2 regions of the Thioalkalivibrio sp. ALgr3 genome follow, and region 2 is predicted to be linked to the other one. Evidence: predicted binding sites of a transcription regulator. Region 2 holds the regulator's gene; the other holds the start of a gene.
The links. Region 2 encodes sigma-54, which starts transcription at its own class of promoters, with help from an activator protein. Its sites were predicted from a motif close to TGGCANGNTNCNTGCTT; they were not measured.

Region 1: glnL (nitrogen regulation protein NR(II)) is a predicted target of sigma-54. The motif match lies at 2,274-2,290, and genes of this name have one in related genera.

The regions. Positions count from the first base shown of each region.
Region 1 is NZ_KB897976.1:143,947-149,650, reverse strand. Features, by position in the region: gene C998_RS0100745 (TIGR00730 family Rossman fold protein) at 1-613, shown strand, start outside; gene C998_RS0100740 (DUF2782 domain-containing protein) at 613-1,008, shown strand; gene C998_RS0100735 (hypothetical protein) at 1,002-1,790, shown strand; gene C998_RS0100730 (DUF4124 domain-containing protein) at 1,790-2,146, shown strand; gene glnL (nitrogen regulation protein NR(II)) at 2,302-3,408, shown strand; gene ntrC (nitrogen regulation protein NR(I)) at 3,324-4,865, shown strand; gene C998_RS0100715 (dihydroorotate dehydrogenase) at 4,893-5,704, opposite strand, start outside.
Region 2 is NZ_KB897978.1:219,245-224,948, forward strand. Features, by position in the region: gene rapZ (RNase adapter RapZ) at 1-846, opposite strand, end outside; gene hprK (HPr(Ser) kinase/phosphatase) at 852-1,892, opposite strand; gene C998_RS0105350 (PTS sugar transporter subunit IIA) at 1,895-2,359, opposite strand; gene hpf (ribosome hibernation-promoting factor, HPF/YfiA family) at 2,364-2,702, opposite strand; gene C998_RS0105360 (RNA polymerase factor sigma-54) at 2,706-4,235, opposite strand; gene lptB (LPS export ABC transporter ATP-binding protein) at 4,320-5,060, opposite strand; gene lptA (lipopolysaccharide transport periplasmic protein LptA) at 5,057-5,599, opposite strand; gene lptC (LPS export ABC transporter periplasmic protein LptC) at 5,596-5,704, opposite strand, start outside.

The sequences.
Region 1 (5,704 bases), on a different contig from region 2:
CGAGCGCCTGGCGCACATCAAGCCCTCGGTCAGCGTGTTCGGCTCGGCGCGCATCCCGTCCGATCACCCGGACTACCTGCTTGCGGAACAGATCTCGCGCCAGCTGTCGGACGCGGGCTTCGCGGTGGTCAGCGGCGGCGGGCCGGGCATCATGGAGGCCGCCAACAAGGGCGCGTTCGCCGGCCATTCCCCCAGCATCGGGCTCAACATCCAGCTGCCGCACGAACAGCACGCCAACCCCTACCAGGACATTGGCCTGGGGTTCCGGCACTTCTTCTCGCGCAAGGTGATGTTCGTCAAGTACGCCTCCGCCTACGTGGTACTGCCGGGCGGCTTCGGCACCCTGGACGAGCTGGCCGAGATCCTGACCCTGGTGCAGACCGGCAAGACCCGACGCATCCCGGTCGTGCTGGTGGGCAGCAAGTTCTGGGAAGGCCTGCTGCAGTGGTTCGAGGACGCGCTGGTCACCCATGGCACCATCGATGCCGAGGACCTCAATCTATACTCGGTGGTGGACACCCCCGAGGAGGTCGTGGACGTGATCTTCGAGTACTACGAGGCCCGCAGCTTCGAGCCCTCGGCGGAAGAGAAACAACGACTGATGGAGCTCTGATGATGACGAGCACCCGCGCCACGGCGCTGGCCGCTGCCCTGCTGGGCCTTGTTCTCGCCGCCGGGCCGCTGGCGGCGCAGGACTTCGAAGACGCCCCGCCACCGCCCGACATGCCCGACGAAGCCGCCGGCGACGAGCCCGCACCGCCGCCGGTGCTGGACGAGCGCGCCCGCCAGCTGCAGGAACTGGAAGAGGCGGACGTCATCATCATGGAGCGCGATGGCGAGCGGCGACGCGAATATCGCGTGGACGGTGAGCTGGTGATCGTCGAGGTCACCCCGGCCGCCGGTCCGACCTATTATCTGGTGGACGTCACCGGGGAAGGCGATCTTGAACGCCGCGACGACCTGGCCCCCGGTTTCACCCCGCCCCGCTGGAGGATCCTGGAATGGTGAGCACGCAGTCGACCGTGGAACTGCCGGTCGCGGGTGCCGCGGCGCTGGAAGCAGCCTTTGCCGCCGCCCGGGCGGCCGGCGCGCCCGTGGGGCTGCCCGCCGCCGGCGATGCCCCGCAGCTTGACGGGGATCGCGCGCACTGGACCCTGGAGCGCGGCAACGCCGCGGAGCCCGGGGCGATCGCCAGCGGTCCCGGCACGCCGGAGGCGCTGGGGCGCCTCGCGGCCCGCTGGCAGGCCTGGCATCCGGCGGAGGCCCTGCCGCAGGACGGCGTCTGGCGCCGCGGCGTACTGCAGCAGCAGCTGCGCGAACGTACCGAAGACCTGAGCGCCACCCTGGACGAACAGGCGCGCGAACAACTGAACCGCGAGCTGCATCATCAGGGGCTGTACCGGTTCGAGGACCTGCCGGTGGCCGGCAGCTTCTGGCGCTCGGTCCGGCGGCACGGCGAACACACCGGACTGGCGGATCTGACGCTCCCGCCGGCCCCCGTGCCGGCGTTCTGGCAACTGGCGCGCATCGCGCTGGCGGTGGCCGTCAGCGAGACGGGCGAGCTCGATCGCGAACGCTACCGCGCCCTGCTGGATGGCTATCACCGCGAGCGCCCGCTGAGCGCGATCGAACGCGGCGCCGCCCCGACGCTCCTGCGCATGGCCGCGCTGGACGACTGGCTGGAATGCATCGAGGCCGGCCACGCGCCCGCGGGCCCCGATCCGCGCCTGGCCGGCCTGCAGGACGCCGGCACCCGGGTGCAGTCGGTATGGGTAAGGCCCGCCGCCTGATGACCCCGCGAGCCTCCCTCGCGGGGCTTGTGGCCCTGGCCATCGCCGGGGCGCCGGGCATCGGCGTTCTGGCCTCCACCGAAGTCCACCGCTGGGTGGACGAAGACGGTGTGGTGCATTTCTCCGACGAGGCACCCGGCGACGGGCGCAGCGAACGCATCGAGGTTCAGGAGCCGATGGGCGCCGTCCCCCTGGAAAACGCCCGCGAGATCCTCGAACGCCCGATACGGCGGCCGGGAGAAGACCCGACGGACGACGAGCCGGAGGAAGATGCGGATGCGGACGAAGAGACCGACGATGAAGACGAAACTTCGATCGAGGACGTCCCGGTGCCCGTGGAACTGGTGGATTTCTGAGCCAGCCACGGGCATCGCACCACTTTGATGCACAGAATGCCCTACAATAGGGCAATGACTGCACCTCATCAGAGCGCCACCGCACAACGCCGCCGGACGAAGCGCTGCGACGCCCTCGTGGCCATTCTGGCGCACTTCATGCTTGAAGCCGGGTGATGAGCCCGCATACGCCCCCTCCGACCGCCTCGCTCCCCACCCCCCCGTGGTGGGACGACCTGTCCACGGCCGTGATGGTGACCGACGGGGATCTGCGGCTGCAGGCGATGAACGGCGCGGCCGAAGTCCTGCTGGGCCTCAGCCGCGAACGCATCCTCGGTCACCCGCTCGGCCAGTGGCTGCATCTGGACCGCAATCTGACCACCCGTCTGCGCAACGCCCTGACCCGGGACCAGCCGATCACCCTGCGTGCGCGGCGCCTGGAACCCCTGCGCGCGGAAAGCTTTCTGGCGGACGTGGTGATCACGCCGCTGCACGGCGAGGGTGACGAACCCGGACGGCTGCTGTTCGAACTCAGCGCGATCGACCGGCACGAGCGCATCTCGCGCGAGGAACAGCTGCAGAAGCAGCAGGCCATCTCGCGCGCGGTCACGCGCGGGCTGGCGCACGAGATCAAGAACCCGCTCGGCGGGCTGCGCGGCGCCGCGCAGCTGCTGGCCGGAGAACTGGACGATCCCGACCTGCGCGAATACACGCGCATCATCATCCATGAGGCCGACCGCCTGCGCTCGCTGGTGGACCGCATGCTCGGCCCCAACAACATGCCGCAGCGCGCCCCCCTTAACCTGCACGAGGTCCTCGAGCATGTGCGCGGCCTGATCAGCGTCCAGCTGCCGCTGGGCGTGAAGATCCGCGGCGACTACGACCCTTCGATCCCGGAGATCGAAGCGGATCGCGACATGCTGGTGCAGGCGCTCCTCAACCTGGTGCAGAACGCCCTGCAGGCGCTGGGCGACGAGGGCGAGATCGTGCTCAGCTCGCGCATCCTGCGCCAGTACACCGTTTCCGGCAAACGCCACCGGCTGGTCGCGCGCCTGAGCGTGCGCGACAACGGGCCGGGAATCCCCGAGGAGGTCCGCGAGCGGATCTTCTTCCCCATGGTCACCGGCCGCGACAGCGGCACCGGCCTCGGCCTGCCGATCGCGCAGAGCCTGGTCCAGCTGCATGACGGCCTGATCGAATGCCATTCACGGCCCGGCTCCACGCGCTTCGACATCCTCCTGCCCGTGGCCGGACCGCCCGCCAGCGAGAGCCCCGACGCATGAATCCGACGGTCTGGATCATCGACGACGACGATTCCATCCGCTGGGTGCTGGAACGCGCCCTGAGCCGATCCGATATCGCGGTGCGCGGGTTCGAGTCCGCCGACGCGGCATGGGCGGCCCTGGAGACGGAAGACACCCCGGATACCATCGTCGCCGACATTCGCATGCCGGGGCTCAACGGGCTCGATTTCCTGGCGCGCATGCAGAGCCGCGGTGACGCGCCGCCGGTCATCATCATGACCGCATTCTCCGATCTGGAGAGCGCGGTGGGCGCCTACCAGACCGGGGCGTTCGAATACCTGCCCAAGCCGTTCGACGTGGACGAGGCGGTGGCCCTGGTGCAGCGTGCCCTGGAGGCCCGCCGTGACAGCCTGGCGGCCGCAACGCCCGACGAGGGCAGCGCCGAGGAAACCCCCATCATCGGCGAGGCGCCGGCGATGCAGGAGATGTTCCGCGCCATCGGCCGCCTGTCACGCTCCAATATCACGGTTCTGATCAACGGCGAATCGGGGACCGGCAAGGAGCTGGTCGCACGCGCGCTGCATCAGCACAGTCCGCGGGCGGGGCAGCCGCTGATCGCCCTGAACACGGCGGCCATCCCCAAGGACCTGCTGGAAAGCGAGCTGTTCGGCCACGAGCGGGGGGCCTTTACCGGCGCCAGCCAGACCCGCAAGGGCCGCTTCGAGCAGGCCGACGGCGGAACCCTGTTCCTCGACGAGATCGGCGACATGCCGTTCGACCTGCAGACCCGCCTGCTGCGAGTGCTGGCCGACGGCACCTTCTACCGGGTGGGCGGGCATACCCCCATCCATACCGATGTGCGCATCATCGCCGCGACCCACCAGGACCTGGAAGAGCGGGTGCGCGCGGGGCAGTTCCGCGAGGACCTGTTCCACCGCCTCAACGTGATCCGCATCCATGTGCCGTCGCTGCGCGAGCGGCCGGAAGATATCCCGCTGCTGGTCAATCATTTCATGAGCGAGGTGGCCACCGAGCTGGGCGTGGAGCCCAAGGTGATGCGCCCCGAGGTGGTCGCGGAGATGCAGCGCCTGCCATGGCCGGGCAATGTGCGCCAGCTGGAAAACACCTGCCGCTGGCTGACGGTGATGGCCTCCGGACGCGAAGTGCACCTGGACGACCTTCCGGCGGAACTGCGCCGCGATGACACGCCCCGGTCCACGGGCACGCCGCAACCGGGGCCGGGACCTGCACAGGCCGTGCCGGTCGAACCCCGGGAGTGGACCGATGAACTGGCGCGCGTGGCCCGCGAGCACTGGGAACGCGGCGACCGGGACGTGCTGGGGAGCCTGCAGCCGGCGATGGAACGCACGCTGATCCGGGAGGCGCTGCGGGCCTCGGGCGGACACCGCCAGCAGGCCGCGGCCCTGCTGGGCTGGGGCCGCAACACGCTGACGCGCAAGATCCAGGAACTGGGAATGAACGAGGAACGGCCGTAACCGGCAGGCGCGAGTGCTGCCGGCACGTCAGGCGCCGCAGCCGGAGAAGCCCTCGTTCAGCTGCAGTCGTCCGGTCAGCTCGCTCACGTGGCCGATCCCGTGGCGGTCCATGTAGTCGTTGATGCCCGCGAGGATCTTCGGCAGGCACAGCGGATCGTAGAACAGACCGGTACCCACGCCCACGGTAGCAGCCCCCGCCAGCAGGAATTCCAGGGCATCCTCGGCGCGGGTGACCCCGCCCTGGCCGATGATCGGGATGCCGTGGGCCTTCGCTACCTGGTGGACCTGGTGGACCTTCAGCAGCGCCACCGGCTTGATCGCCGGGCCCGAAAGTCCGCCCTGGTTGTTGCCGATCACCGCGCGGCCGCTCTCGGCATCCACCGCCATGCCCATCAGGGTGTTGATCACGGCAAAGCCGTCGGTGCCCGCCTCGATGCAGCGCCGGGCGTTCTCGGCGATGTCGGTCTGGTTGGGCGAGAGCTTGGTGATCAGCGGTTTCTGCGTGACCGAGCGGCAGGCCTCGACCACCCGCGCGGACATGTCGGGGTCGTTGCCGAAGGCGACCCCGCCTTCCTTCACGTTGGGGCAGGAGATGTTGATCTCGATCGCGTCCACCGGGGAATCTTCGAAGGCCCGCGCGACCGCGATGTATTCCTCGATGGTGGAGCCGGAGACGTTGGCGATGAAGCGCGTCTCGTCGTAATCCAGCCCCGGCAGGATCCCGCCGACCACCTGTTCGACCCCGGGGTTCTGCAGGCCGATGGCGTTGAGCATGCCCTCCGGGGTCTCGTACACCCGGTGCGGGGGGTTGCCGGGCCGGGCGGCCCCGGTAGTGCCCT
Region 2 (5,704 bases):
GGTGCTAACAGTAACATGTTCCCGTTCGCGCCACGCAGCCGCCAGCCGTTCCACAAGGTAGACCGAGCGGTGGCGCCCGCCGGTGCAGCCGATGGAGACCGTGGCATAGCTGCGATGGTCCGCCACCAGTCGCGGGATCCAGGTGTCGAGGAAGCCGTGGATGGATTCGAACATCGCCCCGACCTCGCCATGGCTGTCGAGGAAATGCGCCACCGCCGGATCCAGCCCGGTCAGTGGCGCCAGTTCGCGCTCGTAGTAGGGGTTGGGCAGGCAGCGCACGTCGAACACGAAATCGGAATCCAGCGGCGAGCCGTGCTTGAAGCCGAAGGACTGGAACAGCAGCGACAGGCCGGCGGTCTCGCGGCTGCCGACCCGGGCCCGGAGCGTGCGCGCGAGGTCGTGCATCGACAGCCGGCTGGTGTCCACGGTCAGGTCGGCCTCCACCGCCACGTGCCCCAGCCAGGTCCGTTCCATGCCGATCGCTTCCACCAGCGGGATGCCGTCGCGTGCCAGCGGATGGCGTCTGCGGGTCAGGTGGTAGCGACGCAGCAGGACCTCGTCGGAGGCATTGAGGAACAGCACCTCGACCTCCAGGCCCGATCCACGCAGCGCGCCCAGCAGTTGACCGAATCCGCTGAGGGCGTCGAGGCCCGAACGGACGTCCACGCCCACGGCCAGATGGCGGTCACCGCCGGTGTCGTAATGGCCGCTGCGGACCTTCTCCACCAGTTCCGGCAGCATCGGCAGCGGCAGGTTGTCGACACAGAAGTAGCCGGCGTCCTCCAGGGTATGCAGGGCGACGGTCTTGCCGGAACCCGACAGACCACTGACCAGCAGCAGACGCATGTCGGTCAGCCCTCGGGATCGGGGTTGGGGACCGTGGTGCTGGGCCCGCCGATGTGGAAGGTGGATTCCTCCTGCTGATCCTCGCCCATCTGGCGCCGCTGGCGGGCGCGCAGGTCGTCCCCGGCGATGTAGCCCTGCATGTGCAGCAGGTGGTTGCGGACCGCGGCCTCGATCATGACCGCGATGTTGCGCCCCGGCGCCACCGGCAGGCTGATCAGCGGGATGCGCAGGCCGAGGATCTCGCTCTCGCCGCGGCGCCCGTTCAGGCGATCGTCCGGCACCGGCGAGGGCTCGTTGTGGTCGCGCAGATCGATGATCAGGCGCAGATACTTGCCGCCCTTGATCGCCGAGTCGCCATACATCGCGCGGATGTTGAGCACGCCCAGGCCGCGCACCTCGAGCAGATCCTGGAGCAGGGCGGGGCAGTGTCCACGCACGATATCGGGGGCAATGCGCGCGAACTCGGGGGCATCATCGGCGATCAGCCGGTGGCCACGCGAGATCAGCTCGAGTGCGACCTCGCTCTTGCCGACGCTGGAGGCCCCCGAGATCAGTACACCGATCCCGAGGATCTCCATGAACACCCCGTGGCGCACCTCGAAATGGGCGAGGCGCTGCTGCAGGAAATAGCGCAGCAGCGCGATGACTTCGTGCGAGGATGTGCGTGTGCACAGGATCACCGGCAGGGGGTCGTCACCTGTCTGCGGCATGCGCGGGAACGGGCAGGTGTCCTCGGCGAAGATCACCATGGTAGTACCGGTGCGGGCCATTTCCAGCACCAGGTGGTCACGCTGCTCGTCGGACAGGCCGGCGATGTAGCGGGCCTCGTAGTCGCCGATGACCTGGATGCGGTTGGGGCGGATCAGGTTCAGGTGGCCGGCCAGCGGCAGGTCGCCATCCCCGAATCCCAGGAGTTCGCGGTCGCCCGCGGCCTCCTCTCCGTGGACGTAGCGCAGGTCCAGACGGCTCCCCATCGCCCGCGTGAGCGCGGCGATGGTGATGTTGCTCGCGGTGCCGTCGGCTGCCGCTTCCGCCCGGTCGGCCATGGTCAGGTCTCGCCCAGGGCCCGGGTGAGGGCCTGCTGGACCCCCGCGCTGTCCGCGGCGCGCCGGATGCCGGCGAGGGTGTCCGGCTGCGACAGCCCGCGCGCGAGCTGGGCCAGCAGGTCCAGGTGTTCGCTGGTGGCCTCTTCCGGCACCAGCAGGGCGATCAGGATGTCCACCGGTTCGTGGTCCATGGCTTCGAAATCCACGCCCTGATCCAGACGCAGGACCGCGATGCGGGGCGTATCCAGCTCGGCGAGACGGCCGTGCGGGATCGCCACGCCATGGCCGAGCCCGGTGGAGCCCAGTTTTTCACGGGCCGACATGGCTTCGAACGCGGCACTGGCCGCCAGTCCGTCCGCGGCCCCGTCCACCAGCAGATCGGCGAGGGTTTCCAGCGCTCGTTTCTTGCTGGAGCAGTCGGTTTCCAGTCCGATGCGCTCCGGGGTGATGAGCTCGGCCGGATTCATCGGCTTACTCGGGTTGTTCGCGGTTGCGCTGGGCGCCCTCGGCGCGATGATGATCCTTGACCTTCTCCTTGTGCTTGATCAGCTGGCGGTCGACCTTGTCGATCAGGCCGTCGATGGCGGCGTACATGTCATCGTGGCTGGCCTCGGCGTGGATGTGGTTGCCGCTGACCTGCAGATTCGCTTCCGCCTTGTTGTGCAGCTTCTGCGTCTTCTCGTGGTTCAGCACCACGTGCACGTCGATCACCTTGTCGAAGTGGCGTTCCAGCTTCTGGAATTTCTCGTTGACGTAGTCGCGCAGGGCGTCGGTGATGTCGACGTGGTGTCCGGTGAGATTGATCTGCATGGGTCAGGCTCCTTTCGGTTTGCTTCCGGTCGGCATGGCGGCCATCTGGCGGCGCTCGCTGGAGGATGGCAGGTTCATGCCCTCCCGGTATTTGGCCACGGTACGCCGGGCCACGTTGATGCCCCGATCCGCCAGGATCTGGGCGAGGCGGGAATCGCTGAGCGGTTTGCCCGGCGTTTCCTCTTCGATGAGTTCGCGGATCATGGCACGAATCGCGGTCGCGGAGCATTCCCCGCCGTCGCTGGTGCCCACGTGACTGGAGAAGAAATACTTGAATTCGAACACCCCGCGGGGGGTGTGCATGTATTTCTGCGTGGTGACCCGCGAGATCGTGGACTCGTGCATCTCCAGGGCTTCGGCGATGTCGCGCAGGATCAGCGGCTGCATCGCCACCTCGCCGTGTTCCAGGAACCCCTGCTGGCGTTCGACGATCGCTCGCGCCACGCGCAGCAGGGTGTCGTTGCGGCTGTGCAGGCTCTTGATGAACCATCGCGCCTCCTGCAGCTGATCGCGCATGAAGGCGCTGTCGCGGGCATCGGAGACCTGGCGGACCATGCCGGCGTAGAGGTCGTTGATGCGAATGCGCGGGGCGATCTCGGGATTCAGGTCGACCTGCCAGCCCCGGTCGGTATGACGCACGTAGACATCCGGGACCACGTATTCCGGCGGTGTCTCGCTGATCTGGGCGCCGGGGCGCGGGTTGAGCGTGCGGATCAGGTCCAGCGCCGCGGCCAGTTCGTCGCCATCGCGTACGCCGCTCTGGCGCTGCAGGGCCTTGTAGTCACGCCGGGCAAGGGCGTCCATGCCGTGTTCCAGGAGCGCGCGCGCCGCCTCGCGCGAGGGCGCGTCCGGCGCCAGCTCGCCCAGCTGGACCTCCAGGCACTCGCGCAGATCCAGCGAACCGACCCCCAGCGGGTCGCAGTGCTGCAACCAGTGGCGTACGGCCTCGACCTCGTCGGTGTCGACGGGGGGGTCTTCACTCCGGCTGATGGTCTCGGCCAGGGTCTCGACGTCGCCCTCGAGGTAGCCGTCGCCGTTGATGGTGTCGATCAGGGCGGCGCCGATGCGCTGGTCGCGCGGGGTCAGGTGCGACAGATGCAGCTGCCACAGCAGGTGATCCTGCAGCCCGCCGCCGTCGTCGTCCGAGGTGTTCTCCAGCGGGTCGCGGTCGTCCGGACCGCGCGGGCTGGCGCTGGCGTCGTAGATGTCTTCCCAGCGGCTGTCGGTCACCAGCTCGTCGGGGATGATGTCCTCCGAGCCGCCGGCATCCACCGTTTCGCCGGTGCCGGCGGCGTCGCTGCCGCTCTCGCCGTCGTCGGTGTTCGCGTCGCTGTCGGTGTCCGCGGTGTCCCCCGCGTCGGCACCGAGTTCGTCATCCTCGGCCTGTTCCAGCATGGGATTGCTTTCCAGCGCCTGCTGGATCTCGGCCTGGAGCTCCAGCGTGGACAGCTGCAGCAGCCGGATGGCCTGCTGCAGCTGCGGCGTCATGGTCAGCGTCTGACCGAGCTGCAGATTCAGCCCGGGCTTCAGCATGAGTTGGGAAAGGCGTTGGTCACCATAAGTGAATAGTAATCCCTTGCTGCGGGCTTGTGCACCGCCCCGGTGCGGCGGTCGGTGTCACAGGCGGAAGTTTTCGCCGAGGTAGACCTCGCGCACGCGGGTGTCGGCCAGCAGTTCGTCCGGCGTGCCCGCGCTCAGCAGGTGCCCCTCGCTGAGGATGTAGGCGCGGTGGCAGATGCCCAGGGTCTCGCGCACGTTGTGGTCCGAGATTAGTACGCCGATGCCGCGTTCGGCCAGGTGGCGGATCACTTCCTGGATCTCGCTGACCGAGATCGGGTCGACCCCGGCGAAGGGTTCGTCCAGGCAGATAAACCGCGGATCACCGGCCAGCGCACGGGCGATCTCGGCGCGCCGCCGTTCGCCTCCGGACAACGCGATGCCGGGGCTGTGGCGCACGGTTTCGAGCTGGAATTCCTCGATCAGGGCATCGCCGATGCGGCGGCGCTCGTGGCGGTCCAGTCCGGGCCGCAGTTCCAGCACTGCCTGCAGGTTGTCCTGGACCGACAGGCGGCGGAAGATCGAGGCCTCCTGCGGGAGATAGCCCAGCCCGGCGCGGGCGCGTTCGTGGATGGGCGCCCGGGTGATGTCGCGCCCGCCCAGGGTGATGCGCCCGGTATTGGGCCGGATCAGGCCGACCAGGCTGTAGAAACAGGTGGTCTTGCCGGCCCCGTTGGGTCCCAGCAGGCCGACCACCTCGCCGGGCACCAGGTCCACGTCCATTGCGTCCAGCACGGTACGCTGGCCATAGCGCTTGCTCAGCTCGCGGGCGACCAGATGGGCGTCGGCCGCGGGCCTCATGGATCGTCCTCGCGTGGCTGCAGGCGGATGTGCACGCGCTCGTCGTCGGTGTCGCCGCGTTCGGCGCGGATCACGTCGCGTTCGAGATCGTAGGTGATGCGCTGCCCGCGGGCATCCTCGGCGGCGGTGATGACGCGTGCCCGTTCGGTCAGGATCACGCGTTCCTCGTCGAGGAAATAGTCGATGCGCAGCCCCTCGGCGATGCGCGTCTCGCCGGTCTCGGGATCGGGCGACTCCAGGCGTGCGGGCTCGCCGTGGGCCTCGATCTCGTAGGGGCGGCGCTCGCGCATGTGCACGATCACGCGGTCCGCTTCCAGGGTGGCATCGCCGCGCACCACGATCACGTCGCCGGTGTAGGTTCCGGTGCCCGCGCGCTCGTCCATCTCGGCGTGGTCCGCGGTGATCTCCACCGGCAGGGCATCCTCGCGGCCGGTCGCCGGCGGGGCCGCCAGGAACAGTGCGAGTACCCCCGTCACGGCAAGCAGCAGGGCCGGTCGACGGATGCCCGCGCGGCGATGTTCGGTTGTGGCCGGGTTCATTCCGGGCGGTCCTCCTGCGGCAGGTCGCTGTACAGCGTGTAGACCTCGGCGAGCAGCTCAATGGTATCCGCTTGCGGGTCGGCGCGCAGGCCGGTGCCCCGCTGG